One region of the Paracoccus stylophorae genome, then DNA from elsewhere that is predicted to be linked to it. Evidence: riboswitches for the same ligand, from Rfam matches in the RefSeq annotation. Region 1 holds a riboswitch; each other region holds the start of a gene.
The links. Region 1 has a riboswitch for cobalamin ahead of JHW45_RS09190 (TonB-dependent receptor plug domain-containing protein). Riboswitches for the same ligand answer to the same signal wherever they lie in the genome.
Positions count from the first base shown of each region.

Region 2: another riboswitch for cobalamin. It lies ahead of JHW45_RS01770 (energy-coupling factor ABC transporter permease); the one in region 1 lies ahead of JHW45_RS09190 (TonB-dependent receptor plug domain-containing protein).
Region 3: another riboswitch for cobalamin. It lies ahead of JHW45_RS01830 (DUF1636 domain-containing protein); the one in region 1 lies ahead of JHW45_RS09190 (TonB-dependent receptor plug domain-containing protein).

Region 1 covers NZ_CP067134.1:1,881,333-1,885,841, reverse strand. The annotation lists gene JHW45_RS09195 (ABC transporter substrate-binding protein) at 1-670, opposite strand, end outside; gene JHW45_RS09190 (TonB-dependent receptor plug domain-containing protein) at 702-2,525, opposite strand; cobalamin riboswitch at 2,647-2,837, opposite strand; gene JHW45_RS09185 (NAD-dependent deacylase) at 2,874-3,554, opposite strand; gene JHW45_RS09180 (hypothetical protein) at 3,559-3,861, opposite strand; gene JHW45_RS09175 (heavy-metal-associated domain-containing protein) at 4,049-4,237, opposite strand; gene JHW45_RS09170 (DMT family transporter) at 4,375-4,509, shown strand, end outside.
Region 2 covers NZ_CP067134.1:368,039-372,547, reverse strand. The annotation lists gene cobM (precorrin-4 C(11)-methyltransferase) at 1-630, shown strand, start outside; gene JHW45_RS01775 (cobyrinic acid a,c-diamide synthase CobB) at 627-1,958, shown strand; cobalamin riboswitch at 1,977-2,201, shown strand; gene JHW45_RS01770 (energy-coupling factor ABC transporter permease) at 2,235-2,900, shown strand; gene cobF (precorrin-6A synthase (deacetylating)) at 2,950-3,759, shown strand; gene JHW45_RS01760 (C45 family autoproteolytic acyltransferase/hydrolase) at 3,693-4,509, opposite strand, start outside.
Region 3 covers NZ_CP067134.1:379,443-383,951, reverse strand. The annotation lists gene JHW45_RS01840 (NADPH-dependent FMN reductase) at 1-159, shown strand, start outside; gene cobO (cob(I)yrinic acid a,c-diamide adenosyltransferase) at 156-785, opposite strand; cobalamin riboswitch at 825-1,028, shown strand; gene JHW45_RS01830 (DUF1636 domain-containing protein) at 1,128-1,493, shown strand; gene cobW (cobalamin biosynthesis protein CobW) at 1,497-2,543, shown strand; gene cobN (cobaltochelatase subunit CobN) at 2,543-4,509, shown strand, end outside.

The DNA of each region.
Region 1 (4,509 bases):
GGTCCAGCGCCGGGTGATCCAGGATCGCCTCGCTGCGCGACTGCCCCGGCCATCTTGCGCCGGTGATCAGCCGGTGCGGGCGGGCCATGACCAGCAGTTCCAGCGGCAGCGCGGTGGTGTTGGCGATGCCGTAATCGGTCGCGATGTTGCGATAACCCGCCGCCTCAAGGATCGCGCCGGCCAGCGTGTCGCGCCCCGAGGTGAAGCCGTTGGCGTAATACAGCGCCGCGCGCCCGCGATCACCGGCGGGCCGAAGTGCGGCAAGCCCCGCATCGAAACGCGCCAGCAGATCGGCGGCGGCCCGGTCGCGGTTCAGCAGCGCGCCGATGCGGCGGATCTCGTCCCGGATCGCGTCGAAGCTGTCGGCCGGCGGCAGCACCTCGACCCGGATGCCCAGACGGCGCAGCATGGCAACCGTCGGCCCCGAGGCGAACTGCCCCGCGATCACCAGATCGGGCCGCAGCAGATAGATTTCCTCGGCACGGCCGTGATTGATGGGATAATCCCGCGCCTCGTCTGCCATCGCCGACATGCGCGGATCGCGCGCCAGATCGCTGACCGAGATCAGCTGACCCGGCGCCGCCAGCACCATCGCGATCTGGTCGGTGCACAGATTCATCGACACCACGCGCTGCGGCGCGGCCACGGACGGGCCGGCGACGGCGATCATCAGCATCGCCGTCAGCCACCCGAACGCGCGCCTAGAACGAGGCACGAAGCCCGGCATAGAAGGCCCGGTCGGACGTGCCATAGCCGGGGCTGAGCTGATATTGCCGATCCAGCAGGTTCTCGACCCGCAGATACGCCTCGGCACGGTCGGACAGTGGATGGCTGACATTCAGATCGACGGTGACAAAGCTGCCAAGCTCGCGCGGGCGATGTGCCTGACCCCGCAGCGACAATCCGGCCGTCGTGCCGGTCGCGAACTCGGTCTCGGCGCCCAGGTTCAGAACATGGCGCGGCGCCTCGGCCCATTCGGTGGTTTCGGCATTGTCGGTGTAAGTATAGGCGGTCCGCAGCGCCGTCGCGGTGCCAAGCGCCCATCTGCCGTCCACCTCGACCCCGCGGCGGCGCGACGTGCCGTCGACCTGCGCATAGCAGCCGAAGGCTTGGCCGCACGCGGTGGCCAGGCTATCAAAGCCGATCAGGCTTTCCGCGTCCAGCCAGAACGCAGTCGCGCGCAGATGGCTGTCCGCGCCCCATTGCTTTTCGATCCCGATTTCTGCCGTGCGGCTTTCCTCGCGGTCCAGATCGGCATCGCCGTAGGGGCCATACAACTCGTAAAGGGACGGCGCGCGGAACCCGGTGCCGATGGCTGTGCGCAGCAGCACATCCTCGCGCACGCGCCAGACCGCCGACAGGCGACCCGAGGTGACGCCGCCGAACCGCGAATGATCGTCGTGGCGCAGCGCCGCGCTGACATCGATGTCAGCGGTGACGGGCACTGACAGTTCGGCGAACGCGCCGTCGATCCGGTTGTCGCCCAGCCCGTCGGCTTCCTCGCGTTCGGTATCGGCGCCAAAGATCGCGCGCGCACCCGACGCGCCCAGATCGGTCGCGCCCTGCCATGACAGTTTCGTGCGGGTGCCGATGAACGGCGTCTCGAACCCGTCGGACCAGCTGCGACGATCGATGCGATAACGGGTCAGCGCCAACGTGTTATCGACCGCGCCGGTGGCGATTTCGGCAAAGGCGCGCAGGCCATGGGATTTCTTGGTGGTGTATTCGTCGCCGGGGGTGCCGGTCAGGTCGCCGCCGAACTCGTCGAACTCGGCCCGGCTTTTTTCCCAGAAGCCGTTCACGCCGATGCGTGCGCCGGTCTGCAATTCCTGCGCCGCATAGAAGGTCAGGCGCGATGCGTTGAAGCTGTCGGCCTCGAAATTGCCGTCATTCTCGTCGCGGGCGGAATAGCCCTGGCTGGTGATGCGGCTGGCGGTGAACGACAGATCGGTGCCGCCACGGCGCAGCGCCGCGCCATAGCTGGCCGCATAGGTCTGATACGACCCGGCCTCGATGGTAAAGCTTTGCCGCAGGCCTTCCTCGGTCGGGCGCAGGCTGTCGATGGTCAGCAGGCCCGCGACGGCGCGCGAGCCATACAGCGCCGATTGCGTCCCGCGCAGCAGCTCGATCCGGCCGAACCCGGCCGAGGTCAGGGACCCGAAGTCGAAATAGGGCTGCCCGGCTGCGGGGTCCGACACCTCGATGCCGTCGATCAGGACCGGAACATATTCCCCCGGCGCGCCGCGCACCTGCAACGATGCCGTCGTGCCCAACGGTCCCGAACGGGAAAAGGCGACGCCCGGCAAGCTGGCGATCAGGTCCGAAATCGGGGCGCCGGCGCGGTTCTGCAACGCGTCTTCGGTGATCACCGACACCGAACTGCCCGACCGGCTGAGCCGGGTCGCTTCGCGACTGGCGCTGAGGGTGATTTCCGGCAGGACATAGGTTTCCTGTGCCGTTGCGGGGCCGGCGGCGTGCAGCGCGGTCGCGGCGACGGTCGCGGACAGAAGGGCGAAAGGTTTCACGGGCGGGTTCCTTCCGTGGGCCCTTGACGGGCGGGATGCAGTTTCCCGGAAGGCGCCTGCCTGCCGGACGACGACTACCACCACGACGGAAGATCCGTTTCGCGCATGCCCCCCGCATGCCCTCAGGGTGATCGCTTCGGCAGGTCTCCTGACTTCGCGGGTCGTGGCTTGGCCGGACCTTCCCATCCGCAGGTGCGGACAGTGGCATTTTCCGGCCTCGCTCGCCGCTGACAGTTGCGGGGGCAGTTGCGGAGTTTCACCGCATTCCCTTTTCACCGGGCAGAACCCGGAACCGAGGCAAGGCGGGGTTAACCCACAAGCCGGATTCGCGCAAGGACGATCCGGCCGTCAGCCGGACAGGGATGCCACCCATTCGGGCACGGTCACCGAGGCCGGGCCTTGGATACGGCGGTCGAAATCGCGCGCATTGGCGCTGTCCTCAAGGTTCAGCTCGATACATTCGGCGCCCGCCCGTCCGGCGTGCTGGGCAAATCCCGCCGCCGGATAGACATTGCCCGACGTCCCGATGGCCGCGAATAGGTCTGCCCGCTCCAGCGCGTCCCAGATCCGTTCCATGTGATAGGGCATCTCTCCGAACCAGACGATGCCGGGGCGCGCGGCGTGTGCGGTGCAGCGCGGACAGGCATCGTCGGCCGACATCACCGCAGGCGCGTTCCAGCGATGGCCGCAGTCGGCGCACAGCGCCCGCGACAGGCGGCCATGCATGTGGATCACATCGGGCTGGCTTGCGCGTTCGTGCAGATCATCCACATTCTGGGTGATCAGCGTCAGGTCGTGACGCCGCGCCAGATCGACCAGCGCGTGATGGGCCGGGTTCGGCTGCGCGGCGGCGGCGCGGGCGCGGCGGGCATTGTAGAACGCATGGACCAGCGCCGGATCGCGCGCGAACGCCTGCGGCGTCGCCACATCCTCGATCCGGTGCCGTTCCCACAGCCCGTCGGTGGCGCGGAACGTGTCAAGTCCGCTTTCGGCGGAAATGCCCGCGCCTGTCAGGACCGCGATGCGCAAGACGTTACCGGCAGTAAGCCTCGGCCGCGCCGGCGAACTGCTTGTAGCGCGCCCAGAACGCGTTGTCGGCGTTGCTTTTCGACATGCGCACGACCTGCGCCTGATGCGGGTCGCGGAAGAACGCGGCGGCGCGCCGCTGATCGGAACGCGACAGGGTCTGGTTGGCGACCTGCTGGATGCAGCCGCACAGCGGCGAATTGCCCCGCGCGCGTTCGGAACTGATGCAGGCGCTGTCGATGGGGCCTGCCACGGCCAGCGGTGCGGTGATCATCACGGCGGCGGCCGCAATTGCGATGCGGTTCAGCATGGACTGTCTCCTCGGTTTCCTGGTCCTATCCTCAGGCACAGGGGGTGCCGGTTGGCCCGGTCTCGAACGCCCCTGATACACACAAGATATAGCAAAATCGTCAACGCCGCTCAATCACCGGGACGAGAGGCGGGCGTGATCGCCGCGAAGCCCCGGCTTATCAACATCTTGCGGTTGCAGACGCGGCCTATCCGTCCTCGGCCACCTGGTATCCGGCGTCGCGAATCGCGGCTTTGGCCTGCGCCGCCTCCAGCCCCTCGACCGCGACGGTCTTTGCGCCCAGATCGACGCTGGCGCGGCCGCCGGCCTGTCGCAGGGCGGTTTCGATGGCGGTCTTGCAGTGACCGCAGCTCATGTCGGGAACGCGAAAGATCATCGATTCACCTCGTTTGACATCGGCGCTGCATCATGGTCTCGGGTTGGCGCCGCCGCAAGATGCGGCATCAACGTGCAGGAGGGGGCGATGTTCGACGCGGACGGGCGGCTTGCGGGTGCGCGGCCAGAGGCGCGGGCATGACCCCGAACGCGCGCGCCGCCGCGCTGATGACCCTGGGCATGGCCGCCTTCGCCTGCGAGGACGCGCTGCTGAAGCTTTTGTCGCGGGGCATCTCGATCGGGCAGCTTCTGGTCGTGCTGGGCCTTGGCGGC
Region 2 (4,509 bases), 1.5 Mb from region 1:
AACACCGCCCCGCTGAGCCTGGACGACATCATCGCCGAGATGCAGGAGGCCCATGCGCGGGGGCTTGACGTGGCGCGGCTTCATTCGGGCGATCTCTCCATCTGGTCCGCGATGGGCGAACAGTTGCGCCGGCTGCGCGGGCTGGACATCCCGTATCGGATCACGCCGGGCGTGCCGGCCTTCGCGGCCGCCGCAGCCGCGCTGGAGGCGGAACTGACCTTGCCGGGCGTGGCGCAATCCGTCGTGCTGACCCGGACGCCGGGCCGCGCCTCGGCCATGCCTGCGGGCGAGACGCTGGCGAATTTCGCCCGCACCGGCGCGACGCTGGCGATCCACCTGTCCATTCACGCGCTGGATCGTGTCATCGACGATCTGACGCCGCATTACGGTGCCGACTGTCCGGTGGCGGTGGTGTGGCGGGCAAGCTGGCCGGATCAGAAGCTGATCCGCGCCACGCTGGCCACCGTCGCGGCACAGACAGAAGGCATCGACCGGACCGCGCTGATCCTGGTCGGCCCGGCGCTGGCGGCCGACGGGTTCGACGACAGCCGCCTTTACGCCGCCGGTTACGACCGCCGATACCGCCCCACGGGGCCTGCGCCGCGCTTTCCCGGAACGGTGCCGGAATGACGCCGGGGCTGATGATCTCCGCGCCCGCATCGGGCACCGGCAAGACGGTGCTGATGCTGGGCCTGCTGGCGGCGCTGCGCCGGCGCGGGCTGACGGTGCAGCCGTTCAAGTCCGGGCCGGACTATATCGACCCGGCGTTTCATCTGGCCGCCTCGGGGCGGGCATCGTTCAATCTGGACAGCTGGGCGATGGGCGCGGGCCAGATCGCGGCCCATGCAGGGCTGGCACAGGACGCCGATCTGGTGCTGGCCGAGGGGTCGATGGGGCTGTTCGACGGCGTCGCCCGTGCGGGCGAGACGGGCATCGGTTCCAGCGCCGAGATCGCGTCGCTGATGGGCTGGCCGGTGGTGCTGATCCTGGACGTGTCGGGCCAGGCGCAGTCGGCGGCGGCGGTGGCGCGGGGGTTTGCCACGCTGCGCCCCGATCTGCCCTTCGCGGGCGTGGTGCTGAACCGCGTCGCCTCGCCGCGCCACGACGCGCTGATCCGCGAGGGCATGGCCCGGGCCGGCATCACAGTTCTGGGCGCGCTGCCCCGGCGCGGCAATATCGAGTTGCCGGAACGGCATCTGGGTCTGGTCCAGGCCGAGGAAACCGCAGAACTGGACGACATCCTGCGCCATGCGGCCCACTTCGTGGCCGCGCATTGCGATCTGGACGCCATCGTGGCGGCGGCGGGCGCGCGGGCCGCAGCCGGGTCGAAGCCGCATCGGCCGGTGCCGCCGCCGGGCGGGCGGATCGCGCTGGCGCGCGATGCCGCCTTCAGCTTCGTCTATCCGCATCTGCTGGCGGAATGGCGCCGGCAGGGGGCGACGATCCTGCCCTTTTCGCCGCTGGCCGATGAGGTCCCCGACGACAGCGCCGATGCCTGCTGGCTGCCCGGCGGCTATCCCGAACTGCATGCCGGGCGCATCGCCGCCGCGCGGGCGTTCCACGCGGGGCTGACGCGATTCGCCCGGACCCGCCCGGTGCACGGCGAATGCGGCGGCTATATGGCACTGGGCGCGGGGCTGGTCGATGCGGACGGGCATCGTCACGCGATGGTCGGGCTTCTGGGGCTTGAGACAAGCTACCACAGCCGGAAGATGCATCTTGGCTATCGCCGCGCGGTGCTGTCGCAGCCCATGCCGGGAATGGCGGCGGGCACGGCGCTGCGCGGCCATGAATTCCACTATGCCACGATCCTGTCGCAGCCGGATGCGCCGCTGGCCCGCGCCTGCGACGCGAACGGCACCGAGGTGCCGGAAACCGGGTCGTTCCGCGCCATGCCCGGCGGCGGGCAGATCACCGGCAGCTTCTTTCACCTGATCGCGCGGGCCGCCACGGCTTGACCCGCGGTCGCGAACGCGTCTATCTGAACCCCTGATCGGTGCCCGTCATGACGCGAATGCGTCGGGCTTCATCGGGAATGGGGAAGGGCGGACCAAATCGCGGCGCCCGAAGCCCCAGCCGCCCCCGCGACTGTATGCGGAGAGCGTGCTTCGACAACGCCACTGGGCCCTGAAGGGCCGGGGAAGGCCGAAGCCACGCATCGACCCGCAAGCCAGGAAACCGGCCATCAGCACATCGCCACCAGCCGTCGGGTGTGACGGCACAAGGAGACTGACATGCATATCGAACCCGGAATCGTCACCGGCGCGAAGCTCGCGCTCAGCTATGCCACCGCCGCCGGTGCGGGGCTGTATGCCGCGCGCGAGGCGCTGACGGCGATACGCGAACGCGGCATCGGCTCTTTGCTGGCGCGCAGCGCGATCAGCACGGCCGGCGTCTTCACCTTCTTCCAGATCCTGCCGCATTTCCCCGTCGGCGTGTCCGAGGTGCATTTCATCCTCGGCTCGACCCTGTTCCTGCTGTTCGGCGCGGCGCCTGCGGCCATCGGGCTGGCGATGGGGCTGCTGCTTCAGGGTCTGTTCTTCGCGCCCTTCGATCTGCCGCAATTCGGCATGAACGTGACCACGCTGCTGGTGCCGCTGTTCGCGGTGCAGGCGCTGGCGCGCCGGATCATCGCGCCGCACACGCCCTATGTCGATCTGCGCTATGGTCAGGCGCTGGCGCTGTCGACCGCCTATCAGGGCGGGGTCGTGGTCTGGGTCGCGTTCTGGGCGATCTATGGCCAGGGTCTTGCCGGGATCGGCGGGATCGCCACGTTCGGCGCCGCCTACATGATGGTCGTGCTGATCGAGCCGCTGGTCGATCTGGCGGTGCTGGCCGGGGCCAAGTCGCTGCACGGGCTGCGGCGCAGTGGGCTGGTCACGCCCCGGCTGTTCGCCTGACGCGACAGGGGCGGCGCGGCCCCTTGCCCGCGCCGCACGGAACGCCCGCATGATCGAATTGACGCTGATCGGGATCGGAACCGGCAATCCCGATCATCTGACCTTGCAGGCGGCGGCCGAAATCGCCGGGGCCGATCTGATCCTGATCCCGCTGAAAGGCGCGGACAAGCAGGATCTGGCCGGGTTGCGACGTGACATCTGCGCCCGTCACGCAGGCCCGGCGACGCGCATCGTCGAGTTCGACCTGCCGCAGCGCGACGACGGCGCGGCGGATTATCGCCGCGGCGTCGATTGCTGGCACGACGCCATCGCGGCGGCCTGGCGGGCCTGCATCGCGGCGCATCTGCCCCGGCTTTCGGGGCGGGTCGCGCTGCTGGTCTGGGGCGATCCGTCGCTGTATGACAGCACGCTGCGCATTGCCGGGCGTCTGGACCTGCCGCTGACCTGCCGCGTCATACCGGGCATCACCGCGATCCAGGCGCTTTGCGCGGCGCACGCCATCCCGCTGAACCGGATCGGCGCGCCGGTACAGATCACCACCGGGCGCAGGCTGCGCGATCACGGCTGGCCCGAGGGTGCCGATACCGTCGTCGTCATGCTGGACGGCGCATGTTCGTTCCGCGCGCTGCCGCCGGATGGGCTGCGGATCTGGTGGGGCGGGTTCGTGGGCATGGCCGGCCAGATCCTGGATCACGGCCCGCTGACCGAGGCCGGTCCGCGCATCGTCCGCGCCCGTGCCCGCGCGCGTGCGGCGCATGGCTGGATCATGGACATCTATCTGCTGCGGCGCGATCAGCCCATCAGCGGCGGCGGCGGCGGCGCGGCGCCGGGGATCAGGATGAACTGCGATCCGGCGTGAAAATCGTTCAGGCTGTGGGTCCAGACGTGATCGGGCCACCAGACCTGCATCTTGCCCTCGGCCGGCATGTAGGCGGCAGTGTAAAGCGTGCCGAACCCCGATGAGAAGGCCGTGGAATACAGCGGCGGGCGCAGGAACACGCCGATGAAGCGGTCCTGCGTCTCGGGGTGCATGGTCAGCCGGTTCAACAGGAAACGCTGCCGTTCCACCGTCGCGGTAAAGCGGGCGTGGCTGGACCATTCCACCCGTTCCTGATGGTTGGTCGCCACCGGCACGCGCGAGATGATCGAGGGCCGGTCGGGCGTCAGATAGGCGGTGAAATAGCGTCGCTGCCGGTCCAGAACGGTGACGTTATAGCTCATGTGACAAGGCACGCGTTGCAGCACGGCGGCGGCGTCGTCCAGCGTTTCGCAGGTTTGCAGGATATAGCGCAGGATCAGCGGGATGCCGAACCCCTCGCCCACCTCGCGCCGCCCGCCGAAGGTCAGCGACAGCGACAGGCCCGCATCGTTCATGCCGTCGATCAGGCCGAACATCCCGTCGCTCATCCCGATGACGCGCCGCCCCTGCCAGCGCGTCGCCAGCAGGATCGCGTCGAAGGCGCCGGGGTGATAGTCGTAATTGCGCACCAGCAGCGGCCGGTCGCCCTGCCAGATCGCCTGGCTGCACCCCGACAGATAGCGCGGCGGACAATAGAAGCTGAGAAACCGGGCCTGGCTGTCGCCGCCGCCGGCCAGTTCGCACAATTCC
Region 3 (4,509 bases), 1.5 Mb from region 1:
CAGGTCTTGCGGACGCTGAACACCCGGCAATGGCACGAGGGGCGGCTGATGGTGTCGCGGGCCGGCGATCTGTTCGACGCGGACGGCAACCTGACCGACGACAAGACCCGCCAGCGTCTGGCCGAGTTCGTCGCCGGGTTCGCCGCGTCCCTGCGCTAGAACTCGACCCCGGCCTGCGCCTTGATGCCGGCCTTGAAGGGATGGCGGATCATGGTCATTTCGGTGACCAGATCGGCCATCCCGATCACCGCCTCGGGCGCGCCGCGACCGGTCAGCACCACATGCGTCATCGGCGGTTTTTCGTCGGTCAGGAACGCCACCAGTTCGGCCGCGTCCAGATAGCCGTATCGCAGCGCGATGTTCACCTCGTCCAGCAGCACCATGCGGATCTGCGGATCGCGGATCAACTCCTTGGCCCGGTCCCATCCCGCTTGCGCGGCGGCGATGTCGCGCGACTTGTCCTGCGTTTCCCAGGTAAAGCCCTCGCCCATGGCGTGAAAGCTGCACAGATCGGCGAAATGCGTCGTCAGCAGGCGCCGTTCCCCGGTGTCCCACGCCCCCTTGATGAACTGCACCACCGCGCAGGGCATGCCGTGCGCGATGCAGCGCATGATCATGCCGAAACCGGAACTGCTTTTGCCCTTGCCCGACCCTGTATGCACGATCACCAGCCCCTTTTCGCCGGTCTTCGTCTGCATCATCCGGTCGCGCGCGGCCTTTTTCTTGGCCATCTTCTGCGCGTGGCGGGTCTGATCGTCGGGCGTGATCTGATCGGTGTCGGACATCGTGCGGCTCCTTGCGCTTGACAAGACGGGTGCGCCTGCTTCAGGTGAAGGCGCGCTGGTTCCTGTTCTATGACAGGCGAAGAGGGAATGCGAAAGGTCCGGCCCCATGGCCGGTCCCGAACGCAGCCGCCCCCGCGACCGTGACCGGAGAGGTCGCCCAGGCCACTGGCCCCGAAAGGCCGGGAAGGCGGGCCGACCGTTTGATCCGCAAGCCGGGAGACCTGCCAGACGCAATTGTTGACGGGCGGACGGGGTGATCCGCGACCGGCAGGCAAGGTCTGGCGATGCGCGCCCCCTTGTCCGTCTGGCCCTGACCCCGACGCACAGAGGGGAAGGGCCGCGATGCGCGCCATCTTGCACGTCTGCACGACCTGCCGCGGAATCGCGGCCGACCCGCTTGCGCCGCGACCGGGGGCGCAGCTGCACGCCGCGCTGGCCGCCGGGACTGTGCCCGAAGGCGTCGAACTGCGCCCGGTCGAATGTCTGTCCGCCTGTTCGCAGGGCTGTTCGGTGGCGCTGAGCGCGCCGGGCAAATGGTCCTATGTCTATGGCCGGCTTGGCCCGCAGGACGCGCCCGACATCCTGGCGGGCGCTGCGTCCTATGCCGCCGCCGAGGACGGGCTGGTGCCGTGGCGCGACCGTCCGGCGATCTTCCGCAAGCAAAGCCTTGCCCGCATCCCGCCCACAGTTTCCGACGAAAGCGAGTGATCCATGACCGATCTTACCAAGACCCCCGTCACCGTCGTCACCGGCTTTCTGGGTGCCGGCAAGACGACGCTGATCCGGCATCTGATGCGCAATCCGCAGGGCCGGCGGCTGGCCGTTCTGGTCAACGAATTCGGCACGGTCGGCGTCGATGGCGACATCCTCAAGGGGTGTGCCGACGACAACTGCCCGGCCGAGAACATTCTCGAGCTGTCGAATGGCTGCATCTGCTGCACGGTGGCCGACGATTTCATCCCGACGCTGGAACGGCTGATGGCGATGCCGCAAAAGCCCGATCATATCCTGATCGAGACCTCGGGTCTGGCCCTGCCGAAGCCGCTGCTGAAAGCCTTCGACTGGCCCGCGATCCGCTCGCGCATCACCGTGGACGGGGTGATCGCGCTGGCCGACGCCGAGGCGGTGGCGGCGGGCCGGTTCGCCTCCGACGAGGCCGCCGTGCAGGCGCAGCGCGAGGCCGATGACAGCCTCGACCACGAGACCCCGTTGTCCGAGGTGTTTCAGGATCAGATCGCCTGCGCCGACGTGATCCTGCTGACCAAGGCCGATCTGGCCGGTGCCGACGGCATCGCCGCCGCGCGCACAGCCATCGAGGCGGTATCGCCCCGCAGCCTGCCGATCCTGCCGGTGACCGACGGCGCCATCGACCCCAAGGTGATCCTGGGTCTTGGCGCGGCAGCCGAGGACGATCTGGACGCCCGGCCCAGCCACCACGACGGCGCGGCGGACCATGAACATGACGATTTCGACACGGCCGTGATCGAGTTGCCCGAACTCGACGATCCGGCGCATCTGGTCGCCGCGATCCAGCGGCTGGCGCGCGAACGCAACATCCTGCGGGTCAAGGGGCACGTGGCCATCGCGGGCAAGCCGATGCGGCTGCTGGTGCAGGCGGTCGGCGCGCGCGTCCGGCATCAGTTCGACCGACCCTGGGGCGATCTGCCGCGACGGTCCCGGCTGGTGGTGATCGCGGAACACGACGATGTGGACGAGGCCGCGATCCGCGACGCGCTGCTGGCCGCCGTGCCCGCCTGATGCACGTCGTCTTCCGCGAAAGCCACGGTCTGGACGAGACCGACACCCCCTACGATCCCGGCCAGACGCCTGCCGATCTGGTGGTGCTGTCGTTTTCGGACAGCGATCTGGGCGCGTTCGCGGCCGGATGGCGGCGCGCGGCGGGCGGCCTGCCCTCGCTGAGGCTGTGCAACTTGGTGGCGCTGCGCCACCCGGTCTCGGTCGATACGTATCTTGAGAACACGCTGGCCGATGCGCGCGGCATCCTGATCCGGCTGATCGGGGGCGAGGCGTATTGGCCCTATGGGCTGGCCTCGGTCCAGGATCTGGCGCGGCGGCGGGGGATCGCGCTGGCGGTGCTGCCGGCGGACGGGCGCGACGATCCGCGTCTCGACGCGGTCTCGACCGTGCCCGGATCGGTGCTGCGGCAGCTGAAGCGTCTGTGCGATGCGGGCGGCGCGGTGGCGGCGCAGGCGGCGCTGGCGCAGCTTGCGCTGGCGGCGGGGCTGTATGCCGGGCCGGTGCCGGGGCAGAAGACCGTGCCGGAGCGGGGATTCTACGATCCCGACACCGGCGTTATCGCGGCCGCGCCGCCGGGGCCGCTGGTGCTGGTCAGCTTCTATCGCAGCTATCTGAGTGCCGCCGATACCGGCCCGGTCGATGCGCTGATCCGCGAATTCCGTCAGGCCGGATTTGCCAGTTGCGGCATGTTCGCCCCCTCGCTGAAAGCGCCGGGACTTGGCGACTGGCTGCGCGACGGCCTTGGCCACAGCCCGGCGGCCATCGTCAACGCGACCGGGTTTTCGGTGCGCGCCGAGACCGGCACATCGCCCTTCGACGGCGTTGACTGCCCGGTCTTTCAGGTCGCCCTGTCCACCAATCGCCGCCGCGAATGGGCGTCGGCCGAACGGGGCCTGTCGCCGGCCGATCTGGCGATGCATGTCGTCCTGCCCGAGATCGACGGCCGGGTCTTTGCCGGCGTGGTCAGCTTCAAGGCGGCGCAACGACGCGATCCCGACCTGCAATACAGCCGTTTCGCGCATCGCGCCGATCCCGACCGCATCGCCGCGACGGTGCGGCGCGTTGCGGCCTGGCATCGTCTGGCCACGGCGGACCCCGCCGCGCGGCAAGTGGCGCTGGTGCTGTCGACCTATCCCGGTCGCGACTGGCAGATGGCCCATGCGGTCGGGCTGGATGCGCTGGCATCGGGCGATGCGGCAGCCGCGCTGCTGGCGCGCCATGGATACGCCGTCGCGGACGGCCCGCCGGCGCAGGACCTGCGCACCCGGCGACTGGAATGGCCGGTGGCGGATTACCGGGCCGCGCTGCAGACCCTGCCGCCGCGTCTGCGCGACGATCTGGCGGCTGTTTGGGGCGATCCGGCCACCGATCCGGCGGTCGCGGACGGCGCGTTCCGTTTTGCCGCCATCCGGCGCGGTAATCTGCTGCTGGCGCTGCAACCCGAACGCGGCGACACCAGCCGGCGCGACGACGATTATCACGACCTGACCCGCGTGCCGCGCCACGGTTTCGTGGCCTTCTATCTGTGGCTGCGCGCGCAGGGGCTGCACGCGATGATCCACATGGGCGCACATGGCACGCTGGAATGGCTGCCGGGCAAGGCGGTGGCGTTGTCGGACGATTGCTGGCCCGAGGCGCTGACCGGCGATCTGCCGGTGATCTATCCCTTCATCGTCAACGATCCGGGCGAGGCGGCGCAGGCCAAGCGGCGTCTGGGCGCGGTCACGCTGGGCCATCTGCCGCCGCCGATGGAACGGGCGCAGACGCCCGCCGCGCTGATCCATCTGGAACGGCTGCTGGACGAATATTCCACCGCCGACGGGCTGGACCCGGCGCGCCGCGACCGCCTGATCGCCGATATCCGCGACGAGGCGCGCGCCTCGGGCGTCGAAACCGATCTGGGTATCCCGTCTGGCGCCAGCGCCGCCGAGGCGATCACCCGCATCGACCGCTTTGTCTGCGATCT